Regions from separate parts of the Faecalibacterium taiwanense genome, predicted to be linked through region 1. Evidence: predicted binding sites of a transcription regulator. Region 1 holds the regulator's gene; the other holds the start of a gene.
The links. The regulator HrcA, encoded in region 1, represses chaperone genes, less so after heat shock. The targets are predictions, from matches to a motif close to TGTTAGCACTCNNNNNNNNNGAGTGCTAACA.
Positions count from the first base shown of each region.

Region 2: the regulator HrcA is predicted to act here: its motif matches at 1,481-1,511, upstream of htpG (molecular chaperone HtpG).

Region 1 is NZ_CP155552.1:351,109-358,721, forward strand. It holds gene PXT33_RS01605 (FAD-dependent oxidoreductase) at 1-20, opposite strand, end outside; gene PXT33_RS01610 (NAD(P)/FAD-dependent oxidoreductase) at 13-1,458, opposite strand; gene PXT33_RS01615 (aminoacetone oxidase family FAD-binding enzyme) at 1,637-2,938, opposite strand; gene PXT33_RS01620 (stage V sporulation T C-terminal domain-containing protein) at 3,166-3,708, shown strand; gene hrcA (heat-inducible transcriptional repressor HrcA) at 3,896-4,969, shown strand; gene PXT33_RS01630 (nucleotide exchange factor GrpE) at 4,966-5,595, shown strand; gene dnaK (molecular chaperone DnaK) at 5,697-7,526, shown strand.
Region 2 is NZ_CP155552.1:1,895,021-1,902,633, reverse strand. It holds gene htpG (molecular chaperone HtpG) at 1-1,415, opposite strand, end outside; gene PXT33_RS09460 (alpha/beta hydrolase) at 1,618-2,397, shown strand; gene PXT33_RS09455 (hypothetical protein) at 2,512-2,952, shown strand; gene PXT33_RS09450 (HD domain-containing protein) at 2,988-3,518, shown strand; partial or broken gene PXT33_RS09445 (GNAT family N-acetyltransferase) at 3,599-4,098, opposite strand; gene PXT33_RS09440 (alpha/beta hydrolase) at 4,304-5,371, shown strand; gene PXT33_RS09435 (alpha/beta hydrolase) at 5,393-6,469, shown strand; gene PXT33_RS09430 (alpha/beta hydrolase) at 6,485-7,555, shown strand.

The DNA.
Region 1 (7,613 bases):
ACGATGACCAGATCAATCATGGTGCTCTCCCTCCTGCTTGGTTTCGCACAGTAAGACGTTGGTGCCGGCCTTATCCTGCAGCACGTCCAGCGGACTGATGCCCAGCGTTTTGCTGATCAGCTCCAGCACCCGCGGCCCGCAAAAGCCGCCCTGACAGCGGCCCATACCGGCACCGCAGCGGCGCTTGACACCGTCAATGGTGGTGGCGGGGATCTCTTCGTGCAGAGCGTCCAGAATTTCGCCCTCGGTGATCGTCTCGCAGCGGCAGATCACGCGGCCATAGGCGGGTTCCTTTGCAATGAGCCGGGCTTTTTCTTCGGGCGGAAGCTCCTTGAAGCGCACCCGGGTGCGGCCATCCCTGTAATCCGCCTTGGGGGCGGGCAGATCGCCGTGAGCTTCCAGAATTTTGACGGCTTCTCTGGCAACGGCCGGTGCACTGGAAAGGCCGGGCGATTTCATGCCCGCCAGATCGATGAAGCCGGGTGCGCCCTCTGCTTCGCCGATAACGAAGTCGCCCGTGTCCACATTGGCACGGACACCCGCAAAATTGCGGATGGACTCGCTGAAGCGGATGTTCGGCACGCTGCGGCGCGCTGCGGCGCTGACGAAGGCTAACCCGGCGGCGGTGCAGGCGGTATCGTCCCCTTCCACGGGGTCGGCGTTCGGGCCGACGATCAGGTTGCCGTGGACGGTGGGGGCCACCAGAACGCCCTTGCCGTTTTCGTTGGGGCACTGGAAGATGACGTGGTGCACACGGCTGCCCTCGGATTTATCCAGCAGGTAGTATTCGCCCCGGGTGGGCTGGATGGTAAATTTGTGGGGTGCGGCCATATCGTGCACGGCCTGCGCCGAGATGCCTGCCGCATTGATGATATAGCGCGTTTCCACAATTCCGGAGGGGGTGGTCAGTGCCCAGCCGCCGGCGGTCTTTTCGATGCGGGTCACAGGGCAGCTGCGGTGCAGCTCCACGCCGTTGCGCACAGCCACTTCTGCCATTGCCAGCGCAAACTCCCACGGGCTGACGATGGCGGCGCTGGGCGCATACAGCGCGCCAACGACAGTGGGGGCCAGATTCGGTTCCATGGCAAACGTTTCCTCTGCGGAAAGCAGCCGGATGCCCGGCACGCCGTTGGCGATGCCGTTCTCATACAGTTTCTGCAGGTGGGGCAGCTCTTCCGGGCTGAGGGCCAGCACCAGACTGCCGCACTGCAGGTACGGCACATCCAGCCGGGCGCAGATCTCCTTGGCCAGTGCGGACCCCTCCACGTTGAGCCGCGCCATCCGGGTGCCCGGTTCGGGGTCATAGCCAGCGTGCAGAATGGCACTGTTGGCCTTGGTGGTGCAGTCGGCCACGTCATTTTCAGCCTCGAAAATGGCGGTCTGCAGCGGGTAATGGGACAGCTCATAGGCGGCTGCCGCACCAATGACACCGCAGCCGATAATTGCTACATCCAGCATAAAAACCTCCTGATCGCTCCGTTTGCCGAATAAAAGAAAAAGAGCAGGACAAACAAAAGGGCCTTTCGACTCTCCCCTTGCTTGTTCTGCTCGATCCTCTGAACAAACTTTTATTGTCTTTATGATAATGCGATCTGCACAAGATGTCAAGCGTTTGTTGAAAATTTAAAGCTCATTTTTACCTGTGCAGCCTTTTCCTGCTCTTTGCGGGCGCGGAGGCTTTTGGCAGAGCACGGCCTGCTGCAGCATGGCCTGCAGCGCTGCGCCCGGCCACAAGGCCGGAGCCGAACGCCCAGTGCAGGTTAAAACCGCCGCAGCTGCCTGCGCAGTCCAGCGTTTCGCCCACAAAGTAAAGGCCCGGACAGCCCTTGAACTGGAAGTGCTGATCCACCTCCCGCAGGGCCAGCCCGCCGCCGGTGGTCTGGGCCTGCTTCCAGCTGCAGGGGGTCAGCCCCTCAAAGCGCCAGTGCTTGGCGGTGTGGGCCAGCTTCTGCCACTGTGCGGCGGTGAGCACGGCAGGCGCGTCGCTGTCCTGCAGCCCGGCGGCAGACCACACAGTACGGCCCAGCTTCTGGTTCAGCAGGCCCAGCCAGAAGTCAGCGGCGCTGCCCCCTGCCGTCTGGGCGGCGTGGGCCGCAAACAGGCTGGCAAGTGCGGTTTCGTCCACTGCCGGGAAGAGGTCCAGCTCCACAGCAGGAGCCTTGGGGCCGCGGCCCGGGGCCAGCAGGCCGGACAGCTGCATGATGCAGATGCCGGAAAGGCCGTAATCGGTGAACTGTACCTCGCCGTTCTCGCAGGCAAGCACATGGGTACCGTCCAGCAGGGATGCTGCTGCCTTGGCACGGATGCCAGCCAGCGCTTTGCGGGGCTTTGCGCACTGCAGGGCGGTCAGGCAGGGGTACAGCGGCTCCACCCTGCCGCCGCACTGGGCGGCGAACCGGGTGCCAAAGCCGTCGGTGCCGAACTGCGGCCCTGCCTCGCCGCCCATGGCGCAGATGACGGCATCGGCGCGCAGCGTTTCGGCAGAGCCCTCTGCCGTCTCGAACTGCACGGCGTAGCCGCTGCGGCTCTGGCTCAGGGTGCGCACGGTGCAGCCGGTGCGCAGCTGCACATGGTGCTGCGCAAGGTGATGCTCCAGCAGGGCCAGCACGTCCGCCGCCTGATTGGAGTACGGATACACCCGGCCCGCCTCGTCGGTGCGGGTGTAAAGCCCCAGCGCATGGAACCAGCGCAGCGGGTCGGCGGTATTTACGGCATCCAGCAGCGGACGAAGTGCTGCCGGGTCGGCAGTGAAATACAGCTCCGGTGCAATGCCGGTGTTATCCAGATTGCAGCGGCCATTGCCGGTGGCAAGCAGCTTTTTGCCCGGCTTCGGGTTGCGCTCCAGCACAATGACCTGTGCAGCGGGGGCACTTTGTGCCGCCGCCAGCGCGGCTGTAAGACCGGCGGCACCGCCGCCCAGAATGAGGATGTTCGGCATCCGGACACCTGCCTTTCTCAGTAGAATTTTAGGATCTGTCTTCATAAGCGGGGTGCTGTGCTTATGAAAACGGCTTTTTGTATCATTGTAGCAGAACCCTGCCGGAAACGCAACGAAGAGGCAGCTTTCCGTGCAGGTCTTTTTGCGCGGGGGCAGCAGGTATAAATGGCCCGGCCTGACAGATACTAGTGCTGCAGGCATTTTTAAGGAAACGGAGGAGCAAAAACATGAAAGCAACAGGAATCGTGCGCCGCATCGACGAGCTGGGCCGGGTGGTGATCCCCAAGGAGATCCGCCGCACCCAGCGCATCCGCCGCGGCGACCCGCTGGAGATCTTCACCACAGGCGACGGCGAGGTGATCTTTAAAAAGTATTCGCCCATTGGCGAGATGAACGCAGTGGCGGCCCAGTATACCGAGGTGCTCAGCAAAAGCTTTGCGCTGACCGCACTGGTGGCCGACCGTGACCGCATCCTTACGGTGAGCGGCTCCGGCCGGCGGGAGCTGGCCGACCGCAGCATCAGCCAGCCGCTGGAAAAGCTGATGGATGGCCGCAGGTTGTACCAGAGCGAGGGCATTGCCGAAAAGTGCATCCTGCCCTGCGAAGGCTCGCCCCGAGCAGTGCTGTGTGCCGCACCCATCATTGCGGCAGGCGATGTGACCGGCGTGGTGGCCCTGCTGACCGAAGACCGCACGGCCACGCCGGATGCCGCCCAGCTCAAGGCCGTGAATGTGGCAGCGGCATTTCTGGCAAGGCAGATGGAAGAGTAAAGAACATGCCGGAGCGCTTTCCTTATAATAAGGAGGGCGCTTTCTTCGTTTATGACAGAATTATGAATCTTTTAAAACATTTTTCCAAGGGGCTTGACAGCACCGGAAAATTGGCTATAATGGTCTTAGCACTCAGGAACAAGGAGTGCTAAACAAACAAAGCGAACGCAAAAAGGAGGCAGGCGCTATGACGATGGATGCACGCAAGCAGCGAGTCTTGCAGGCGATCGTGGCGCTGTATGGTCTCGAAGGCGAGCCCGTTGGCAGCAGCGTGCTGGCAAACTACTTTGACATGGCAGTTTCCAGCGCAACGCTTCGCAATGAGATGGCGGCGCTGACAAAGCTGGGTCTGCTGGAGCAGCCCCACACCAGCGCGGGCCGTGTGCCCAGTGCCAAGGGCTACCGTTACTACCTTGATAATCTGCTGACCGACGATCAGCCGCTGGATCGTGTGAGCCGCGCCCGTGTGGATGCGGTGTTCGCAAGCCTTGACCACGAGCCGGAAAAGCTGGCCGCAGGTGCCGCCAAGGCGCTGGCCGCCATCAGCGGCTGCACCGCCGCCATCAGCACCCCGTGTGCCGAGGATCTGTGCATCGCCCACTATGAAGTGGTTCAGGTGGGCCGCAGCGCAGCGGCTGTGCTGGCCGTTACCACGGCCGGTTACGTTCGTACCCGTGTGGCACGGGTGCGCACCGGTCTTTCCCGCGAGAATGCGGCAGCACTTGCCGCACTGCTCAACCGCAACCTTACCTTTGTAGCGCCGGTGGATCTTTCCACCCGGCTGCTGGCAGAGCTGTGCAGCCAGATCGACCCGGAGCTGGTGCCTGTCATCAGCGCGGCGGCTGCCATCCTGCAGGATTCCGTCAAGCCCCACGTATTTCTGGGCGGCGAGCAGTACCTGCTGGACTGGCCCCAGCTGGACGGCAAGGTGGGCGACATCCTCACACTGCTGAACGACGAGGAGCAGGCCGCTGGCCTGATCGCACCTCCGGCAGAACGCAGTGAGAGCGTGCTGCTGGGCGAGGATCTGGAACCGCAGATCCCGGGCCTGTGCATCGTGAGCGACCGGTATCTGGTGGGCGGAGGCCTGTGGGGCTCCATTGCATTGATCGGCCCCACCCGGATGCCCTTCCAGAAGCTGATGCCGCTGCTGCATTACTTTGCAGACCAGCTGGGCGAGGGCATGAGCGGCAAACGAAAAGACACCCCACAGGCTGCCGTACCCCGGCGGACTGTGATCTATAAGGAGGATCTGGAATGAGCGAAGAAGCAAAAAAGACGGCTCCGGCTCAAGAAGCGGAGCAGCCCGAAACGGCTCCCGAGGAAAAGGCCCAGCAGGCAGCACCCGAACAGGAACCTGCTGCTGAAGCTGCCGACCCGAAGGATGACAAGAAGAAGGATGGCGGCTGGTTCAACAAGAAGGCCCGTGAGCTGGAAGCCGTAAAGGCAAAGCTGGACGCGGCCGAAGCCAACGCTGCACAGGCCAAAGACCAGCTGCTGCGCATGGCAGCGGAGTACGAGAACTACCGCAAGCGCTCCACTCGCGAAGCCGACCAGAAGTTCAACGATGGCATTTCCTTTGCGGTGAACCAGATCATTCCCATTCTGGATACGCTGGAGATGGCAGCAAATGCCCCCACCACCGACGAGAACTACAAAAAGGGCGTGACCATGACGCTGGACAAGGCCGCCAAGGCGCTGGATGCCCTCCATGTGGAGGAGATCGAGGCGCTGGGCAAGCCCTTTGACCCCAACTTCATGAACGCAGTGCAGCAGATCCCCGCCCCGGACGGACAGGAGAGCGGCACCGTCATCACGGTCTACCAGAAGGGCTACAAGCTGGGCGATAAGATCGTCCGCCATGCGACCGTTGTAGTGGCCGAATAACAAAGCAGAAACCCGAAAGGGTTTTGAATATAACATCCGCTTAGCAACATTTGAGCATCACATAAACAATAAGAGTTGTTCTTTCGAGAGGAGTTTTCATTATGAGTAAGATCATTGGTATCGATCTTGGTACTACCAACAGCTGCGTGGCTGTCATGGAGGGCGGCGAGCCCGTTGTTATCGCAAACTCTGAGGGTGCACGCACCACCCCGTCTGTGGTCGGCTTTACCAAGACCGGCGATCGTCTGGTGGGTCAGGTCGCAAAGCGTCAGGCCATCACCAACCCCGAGAACACCGTCGCTTCCATCAAGCGCTTCATGGGCACCGACCACAAGGTGACCCTGAATGGCAAGGAGTACACTCCCCAGCAGGTCAGCGCTATGATCCTGCAGAAGCTGAAGGCTGATGCCGAGGCTTATCTGGGCGAGCCTGTTACCGAGGCTGTCATTACCGTTCCTGCATACTTCAACGACAGCCAGCGTCAGGCTACCAAGGACGCAGGCACCATTGCAGGCCTGAACGTCAAGCGTATCATCAACGAGCCTACTGCCGCTTCTCTGGCATATGGCATCGATAAGGAAGAAGACCAGAAGATCATGGTCTACGATCTGGGCGGCGGCACCTTCGATGTGTCCATCATCGAGATGGGCGACGGCGTTACCGAAGTTCTGGCCACCAACGGTGATACCCATCTGGGCGGCGATGACTTCGATGAGCGCATCATCAACTGGATGGCAGATGCCTTCCAGACCGAGAACGGCATCGACCTGCGTAAGGACAAGATGGCCGCGCAGCGTTTGAAGGAAGCTGCTGAGAAGGCAAAGATCGAGCTGTCCAGCGCAATGAGCAGCCAGATCAACCTGCCCTTCATCACTGCCGATGCTACCGGCCCCAAGCACTTGGATATGACCCTGACCCGCGCAAAGTTCAACGAGCTGACCGCGGATCTGGTCGATCGCACCATGGGCCCCGTCCGCAAGGCTCTGCAGGATGCAGGCCTGCGTCCCTCTGACCTGAAGAAGGTCCTGATGGTCGGTGGTTCCACCCGTATCCCCGCTGTCTACGATGCAGTCAAGAAGGAACTGAACTGCGAGCCCTTCAAGGGCATCAATCCCGATGAGTGCGTGGCTGTGGGCGCTGCTATTCAGGGCGGCGTGCTGCAGGGCGATGTCAAGGGTCTGCTGCTGCTGGATGTCACCCCGCTGAGCTTGGGCATTGAAACTCTGGGCGGCGTGTGCACCAAGATCATCGACCGCAATACCACCATCCCCACCCACAAGAGTCAGGTGTTCTCCACCGCTGCAGACAACCAGCCCTCTGTTGAGGTCAACGTTCTGCAGGGCGAGCGTGAGTTCGCACGCGACAACAAGAGCCTGGGTGTCTTCCATCTGGACGGCATCGCTCCGGCTCCCCGTGGTGTGCCTCAGATCGAAGTTACCTTCGATATCGATGCAAACGGCATCGTGAAGGTCAGCGCAAAAGATCTGGGTACCGGCAAGGAGCAGAACATCACCATTACCGCTTCCACCAACATGTCCAAGGAGGACATCGACAAGGCTGTGAAGGAAGCTGAGCAGTTTGCTGCCGACGATAAGAAGAAGCGTGAAGAGGTCGATATCCGCAACGGTGCCGACCAGATGGTGTTCCAGACCGAGAAGATGCTGAAGGAAAACGGCGACAAGCTGCCCGCCGACGTGAAGAGCGAGGCCGAGAGCAAGCTGGCCGATCTGAAGACCGCTGTTCAGTCCGGCAACGTGGACGACATCAAGGCAAAGCAGGAAGCCCTGAGCCAGGTGTTCGAGAAGATGTATCAGGCAGCCGCTGCCGCACAGCAGGCCGCCGGTGCACAGCCCGGCCCCGACGCAGGTGCAAACAACCAGCAGAAGCCGGGTGATGACGGCGTTGTGGATGCCGACTTCAAGGAAGTCTGATAAAAAACACAGCAGTGTGTGCCCGGCCAAACCGGCGGACGCACGCGTGGAATAGCAAAAGCCGCTCCGGTTTTGCCGGAGCGGCTC
Region 2 (7,613 bases), 1.4 Mb from region 1:
TCCTCGGTCAGCAGCAGGACGTCATAGCCCTTATCCATGACCAGCTCAGCGGCGGGCAGCTTTGCCAGACGGTCGGTAGAATCACCGGCAGCAAAGTAGATATACTTCTGCTCAGCGGGCATCTTGTCCACATACTCCTGCAGAGTGACCATCTTCTGCTCCTTGGCAGACCAGAACAGCAGCAGGTCGCGCAGCAGCTCGGCGTGCATGCCGTAGTCGGAGTAAGCACCGAACTTGATCTGACGGCCGAACTCTTTCCAGAATTCCTCGTACTTCTCGCGGTCATTGGCCAGCATGGCGTGCAGCTCGTTCTTGATCTTTTTTTCCAGAGCGTTGTGGATCAGCTTGAGCTGGTTGTCCTTCTGCAGCATCTCGCGGCTGATGTTCAGGCTCAGATCCTGACTGTCCACAATGCCTTTGACGAAGCTGAAGTAATCGGGCAACAGGTCGGCGCACTTCTCCATAATGAGCACGCCGGATGCGTACAGGGCCAGACCCTTTTCATAATCCTTGGTGTAGAAGTCGTAGGGACGGTGGCTGGGCACGAACAGCAGGGCATTATAATTTGCAGTGCCCTCGGTGCGGCTGACGATGACGCGGGCGGGGTCGGTATAATCGCCAAACTTTTCCTTATAGAAGTTCGCGTACTCCTCGTCGGTCACTTCGCTCTTCTGCTTTTTCCAGATGGGCACCATGCTGTTCAGAGTTTCCAGCTCGGTGTAAGTCTCCCATTCGGGCTTATAATCCTCCGGCTTGGGATCGGGTTCCGGCTTCTGGCGCTCGTGCTGGCGCTCCATCTGGATGGGATAGCGCACGTAGTCGCTGTATTTCTTCACGATGGCCACGATGCCGTACTCATCGAGGAAGTTGTCATAGTGGTCCGTCTCAGTATCCGGCTTGATGTGCAGGATGATCTGGGTGCCTGCGGTGTCCTTCTGGGCGGGGGTCATTTCGTAGCCGTCCACACCGGAGGACTCCCACTGCCATGCTTCATCCGAGCCATAAGCCTTGGAAATGACGGTGACTTTATCGGCTACCATGAAGGAAGAGTAGAAGCCGACACCAAACTGGCCGATGATATCGATGTTCTCGTCCTTGTTGTCCTTCTTGAAATCCAGAGAACCGGAGTGAGCAATGGTGCCCAGATTCTGCTCAAGTTCCTCTTTGGTCATGCCGATGCCGTTATCCTCAATGGTCAGGATGCGGTTCTCCTGATCGCGGGTGATGAGGATGCGAAAATCGCCCTTGTTCATGCCCACAGAAGGATCGGTCAGGCTCTTATAATAGAGCTTATCGATGGCATCCGATGCGTTGGAGATCAGCTCGCGCAGGAAAATTTCCTTATTGGTGTAGATGGAGTTGATCATCATATCCATCAGCTTTTTGCTTTCAGCCTGAAATTCTTTCTTAGCCATAATGCAAAACCTCTTTTTATCTGTATTCGGCACCAAGCACTCGGAATAGGATATTGCTTTTGAATACTTAGCACTCGTAACTTTCGAGTGCTAATATACACCGACAAAAAGCAAAAATCAAGGGCTTTCATAAAAAGTTTAAAAAATGGTTCGTTTTGTGCTATAATGAACCGCAAAGGATGCTGTAAAAGGAGGAAATATCATGCAGCTGAAACAGCTGGAACTGGCCGGCGGTGGGACACTGACCGTTTACCTGCGTGATTGCTGTGAGCGGATGCCGAATGTGATTGACCGGCCATTGGTGCTGGTGGTGCCCGGCGGCGGCTATACCCATGTGAGTGCCCGTGAGGGCGACCCGGTGGCGCTGCAGTTTGCGGCGGCGGGGTACCACACCGCTGTGCTGGACTACGCCATCTGCGAAAAGGCAAAGGACTACATGCCGCTGCGCCAGCTGGCCGAGGCTATCGGCCTTGTGCGACAGCACGCGGCCCAGTGGCATATCCTGCCGGAAAAAATTGCCGTGTGCGGCTTTTCAGCGGGCGGCCACCTGGCCCTTTCCGGTGCTGTGCTGGACATTCCCGGCGAAGCGGCCCAGCCCCGGCCCAATGCGGTCATTCTGGGCTATCCGGTGGTCACGGCAGGGCAGTATGCCCACCGCGGCAGCTTTGTGCAGCTGGCGGGCAGCGCCGACCCGGCGGCACAGCAGGTGTTCGGGCTGGAGGATAAGATCACGCCGCAGACGCCGCCGGTGTTCGTATGGACCACCATGGAGGATGCCACCGTTCCGGTGGAGAACACCCTGATGCTGGTGAACGCTCTGCACCGGGCGGGTGTGCCATGCGAGGCGCATCTGTTTGAAAAGGGGGTGCACGGTACCAGCATCAGCACAGCAGAGGTGGACCAGCCCAGCCGCCACCGGCATCACTGGGTGGAACTGGCAGTGGAATGGCTGAAAGACACTTTTGCCTTTTCCGTCTGTTAAGTCTGGATATATTTGAACGAACCTACAAAAAATTCACAATTAAACTGTTGACTTGCATAAGCCTTTGACGTATACTGGTCAGCAGGGACAAACTAAAGGAAGAAGGAAATACCTATGGTTATGGACCCGACCCTGCCGCGCATCTCTGTGCGCGACCTGATGATGCAGGCTTTTCTCACCGGATGGGAGCTTTCGGACAAGACAGTTTCGCAGGACGAATACCTGCAAAGCTCCATTCAGGTGATCGAAATGCTGCAGGTGGAACCGGAAAACCTTTATGCCGAAGAAGGCCTTGGCCTGCCGGACGGCGAAGAAGTGGATCATCTGGACGACTGGCTGCGTGCCGACGGCCAGTGGCTGTACTACGGTGTAGAGGAAGAAAATTTCTTCCTGATCCAGTGGTACCCGGACGAAGCCGCCGCAAAGGCAAAACTGGCCCAGCTGGAAGAACTGGGCGACGGCAAGCAGTATCTGGTAGATCTTTCTCTCAAGCGGGAGAACCCTTCCAGTGCAGAGAACTTCGGCAATTCCAATCCGGTCCAGCTCCGCTCCTGAAAACATCACCTTAAAGCGAAAGGAAATTTTGCAGCATGCAGCTTTCTGAGATCGAGCGCGAACAGCTTTATGCCATCGTTGAAAAATACGATCATCACCCGGATGTGCAGCGGATGCGGGAGTACATCCAGCACGGCTCTGTCACCACCTACCAGCATTGCAAGAATGTGGCGCTGGTGAGCTTCTGGCTCAACCGCCGTCTGCATCTGCACGCTGACGAGACCTCGCTGGCAGTGGGTGCCCTGCTGCATGATTTTTATCTGTACGACTGGCACACCACCGGTACCTTTCACGGCCTGCGCCGCCTGTTTGAGATGCACGGCTTCTCCCATCCGGGCTATGCCTGCGTCAATGCAAAGCGGGTGTTCAGCATTACCACAAAGGAACAGAGCATCATTGCAAGCCACATGTGGCCGCTGACCTTCCGTCATGTGCCCACCTGCCGCGAAGCAGTCATCGTCTGTCTGGCCGATAAGTACTGCGCCGTGGTGGAAAGCATGTTCCAGCGTTCCCGTGCCGGTGCCGTGGTGGACGGCAGCGTGGACATCGACGGCGAAGAGTGGTAAGCCTGTTTTTACCTTTATCATTTTATCAATGGACAAAAAAGAACTCCGCACCTCACAGGGCGCGGAGTTCTTTTTGTATCTTACAGCTTTTTATAGCCTTCCGGTTCATTGGCGGCAGCGCGGTATTCCATTAAGAATGTGTCCAGCCAGCGGCCGTGACAGTCGCGGGCAATGCGTTCCCGGCGGCCCACTAAGCGAAAGCCGCATTTTGTGTGCAGGGCGCGGCTGGCAGCGTTGTCCTGCAGCACGGTGGACTGCAGTGTCCAGTAGCCGGCCTTTTCTGCCTGATGGCACAGCTCGGTCAGCAGGTGATAGCCAAGGCCATGGCCTCGGAACTGCTCACCCACGTAAATACTCACCTCGGCAACGCCGCGGTAGCACCAGCGCGGGTCCACCCGGCGATCACGCCGTCGGCCAGCAGTACCAGTCGGCATTCTTTTGCGTGGGAAGCATCCCACGCAGAATACGGCGGACAGGTGGTCTGAAAAGTGGCATGTTCTGTAGCAATGCCCTCCAAATAAATTCTGGAAACAGCGCTCCAGTCTTCCGGCTCCATGGGCCGGATCTCGATTTTGCTCATATTTCGATCCCGACGGAAAGTGCATAGCTTTCCGCACCCTCAACTCTCAAAAATATCCGGCTCCAGTATAGCAGAATTTGCGGTGCGGTACAAGCGCCGTACTGCACAGAAATTTCTTTGACAAGCGGAAGGTTTGTGATACAATAAATCATAACAAAGAAAAGCACGGCAGGATACGCCGCTGCAGAATGGAGGATGTCCCAAAATGAAGTGGATCAGAACGATGGTGTGCGCGCTGGGAATGCTGGCGTGCGTATCGCTTTCGGCATTTGCTGCAGAGTACGGCGAGCCGAACATCACAACAAAGACGACCATGAAGGAGCTGCGGGAGAACCCCAGCATCAAAGGCTCCGGCTACTACACCTACTGCAACGAATGGATCGAGGGCAGCACGCAGTACGATGATACGCCCATTGAGGGCTATGTAAGCTACGCGGCTGCCGAGGATGCCGCCGAAGGCATGAACCTTGTGATCGAAAACTACAACAGGGGCGTACAGATCACATGGCAGGTGTATACCCCGGAAGAAATTGCGGAAAATCCTTCTCTGGGCATGGTGCAGTTGTATTATTTCCCGGCTAAAACAGCCAACGCAAAGTACGCCATCGTGGTGCCCGGCAACGGCGGCAACACCACCGCAGAGCTGAACGAGGGTGCATCCATTGCCAACCAGCTGCACGAGCTGGGCTATGCGGCTTTTGTGCTGCGGTACCGCTCTTTCCTGAATGCATCCGACAATGCGCCACTGTACGATATTGCCAATGCCGTAAAGTACCTGACCGAAAATGCAGATCAGTTTGGCGTTCAGCGCGAAAACTATGCGCTGATGGGCTTTTCTTCCGGCGGACACATCGTGGGCCTGATCGGCTCAGACAACGAAAAGTTCGGCTATAAGGCATTTGGCCTCCCACAGCCTGCAGCGCTGCTGCTGGGTTACCCCATCAACGATTTCTTTGAGGTGAAGCCGCTATATCAGCTGGCCATTGACCCGCTGGTGCTTGGCTGGCGTTACTACTGGACCGATATTTCGGATGTGGTGAACGAAAACTTTACCCCTACCTATTTCTTCTACGGCAAAAATGATCTTTATATGCAGCGCATGTGCTACTCCCAGCAGGGGCCGCTGCTGGAGCGCAAGCTCCGGGAGAGCGGGGCTGTTTATGAGTGCCATGTGTACGAGAACGCACCCCACGCCATTGGCCCGGGCCGCCACACCGATGCGGACGGCTGGATCCGGCAGGCAACGGCATTCTGGGAAAAACAGTGCAAATAAAGAGATAAACGGGGGATTGCTGTGAGAAATCGATTGCGCACGGTGATGTTTGGTATTGGCCTGATGATCCTGCTGGCACAGCCGGCGTTTGCGGAGGAGCTTGGTCAGGCCAACATCACACCGCGCACCAAAATGGCAGAGATCCGCTCCAACCCCAGCGTTGTGGGTGCGGGCATCTACACCTACTCGCTGGATCAGGACCGTGTGCTGGACCGGATGTACTGGGACGCGCAGCCGCTGAGCTGCCTTTCCAATCACTGGACGGCACAGGATGCGGCGGATGGACTGAACTATCTGATCCGCACCTATAACGCTGGGCAGCGGGTGACCTTCCCGCTTTATACGGCGGAGGAGATCGCGCAGGATACCAGCCGGGACGGTGTGGAACTGTATTATCTGCCGGCAGAAGGGGCGCAGGCAAACCAGAAATATGCGCTGGTGATCGGCGGTAATGCGATCGTGGTCAGTGCGGAGATCCGCGAGGGCATTTCCACTGCATGGAACCTGCACGAAATGGGCTACCCGGTGTTCGTGCTGCGCTACCGCATCGGCATGAAGGCTTCCAACAATGCGCCGCTGCAGGATGTGGTCCGCGCGGTGCAATACATCACGGAACATGCAGGACAGTTTGGCGTGCAGGCGGAGGATTATGCCATTGTAAGTTATTCCTCAGGCGGGCAGATCGCCGGACTGTTCGGCACCGACGCGGTGGGCTACAAAAATTACGGCCTGCCAAAGCCCGGTGCCATGCTGCTGGGCTACCCGGTAAACACCTTCCTGGAGTTCAAACCGGTCTATAATATCCTGCTGGACCCCGGCGTGTGCAAGCAGCGGTATTATAAAATGACATTGTCTGATTACATCACACCGGATTACCCGCCTACCTATCACTGGTACGGCAAAAACGACATGACCCTTATGACCATGTGCTGGTCGGCGCAGGGGCCTGTGCTGGAAAAGGCACTGGCCCGCAACCATGTGACGCATATCTACCATGTGTATGATGATGCTCCCCATGCAGTGGCCGCAGGCAAGGGCACCGATGCGGAGGGCTGGCTGAATGAAGCAGTTGCCTTCTGGGAGGAACAGGTCGGCTGAAAAGGAGATGTTGAGTTGAAACACAGGATATGCACCGCAGCAGCCTGTATCTGTCTGCTGCTGATGATGGCGCTGCCCGCATTTGCAGCAGAGTATGGCGAGCCGGATATCACGCCGCAGACCACCATGGGCGAGATCCGCTCGAACCCCAGCATCCTTGGCGCAGGCGTTTGGACCTATTCCAAGGAGCAGAACCTGCCCGGCACCGAGGACTGGTGCAATGACCAGACGCTGGAAAAATATGTGAGCAGCCATGTGGCACAGGATTGTGCCGATGGTCTGAACCTGCTCATCCGCAATTACAATGCGGGCGTGCAGATCACCTATAAGCTCTACTCGGAGCAGGAGATCGCCGAGGACAGCTCCCGCAACAATGCGGAGTTCTATTACTACCCGGCCAGCACGCCGGATGCAAAGTATGCGCTGGTGCTCTCCGGCAACATCCTAAACCGCACGGCAGAGTTAAAGGAGTGCATCTCCACAGCTTACCAGCTGCACCAGAAAGGCTATGCGGTGTTCGTGATGCGCTACCGCGCCTACCCGGATAACGACAACAACGGACCCATAGAGGACATTGCACGGGCGGTGAAGTACATCATCGGCCACGCACAGCAGTTCGGCGTGCAGACGGAAAGCTACGCCCTGATCGGCTATTCTTCCGGCGGACATCTGGCGGGCCTGTTTGCATCGGACGCTCTGGGCTATAAAAACTATGGCCTGCCCAAGCCCGGCGCAGTGATCCTGGCGTATCCCATCGTGCAGTTTTCCGAGATCACACCGATCTACCGTGTGGGCATCGACCCCTTTGTGTGCGGCCGGTTCTACTATGAATACAGCCTTGCCGACCTGATCACAGAGGACTATCCGCCGGTGTACTTCTGGTATGGCAGGGATGACCTGACCTTGAACCTGCTGTGCTGGCCGCTGCAGGGGCCGGCCCTCAGCAAGGCAATGGCCGCGCATGGCGTACCTTACAAAGAAGTGGTATATGACCACGCAGCCCATGGCATCGGCCTTGGCCGCGGCACGGCTGCGGATGGCTGGCTGGACGAAGCCGCTGCCTTCTGGGAAGAACAGACAAAATAATATAAAGTACGCAGATCCGGGCTTTGCAGCTGCACAGCCCGGATTTTGCAATAGGAGA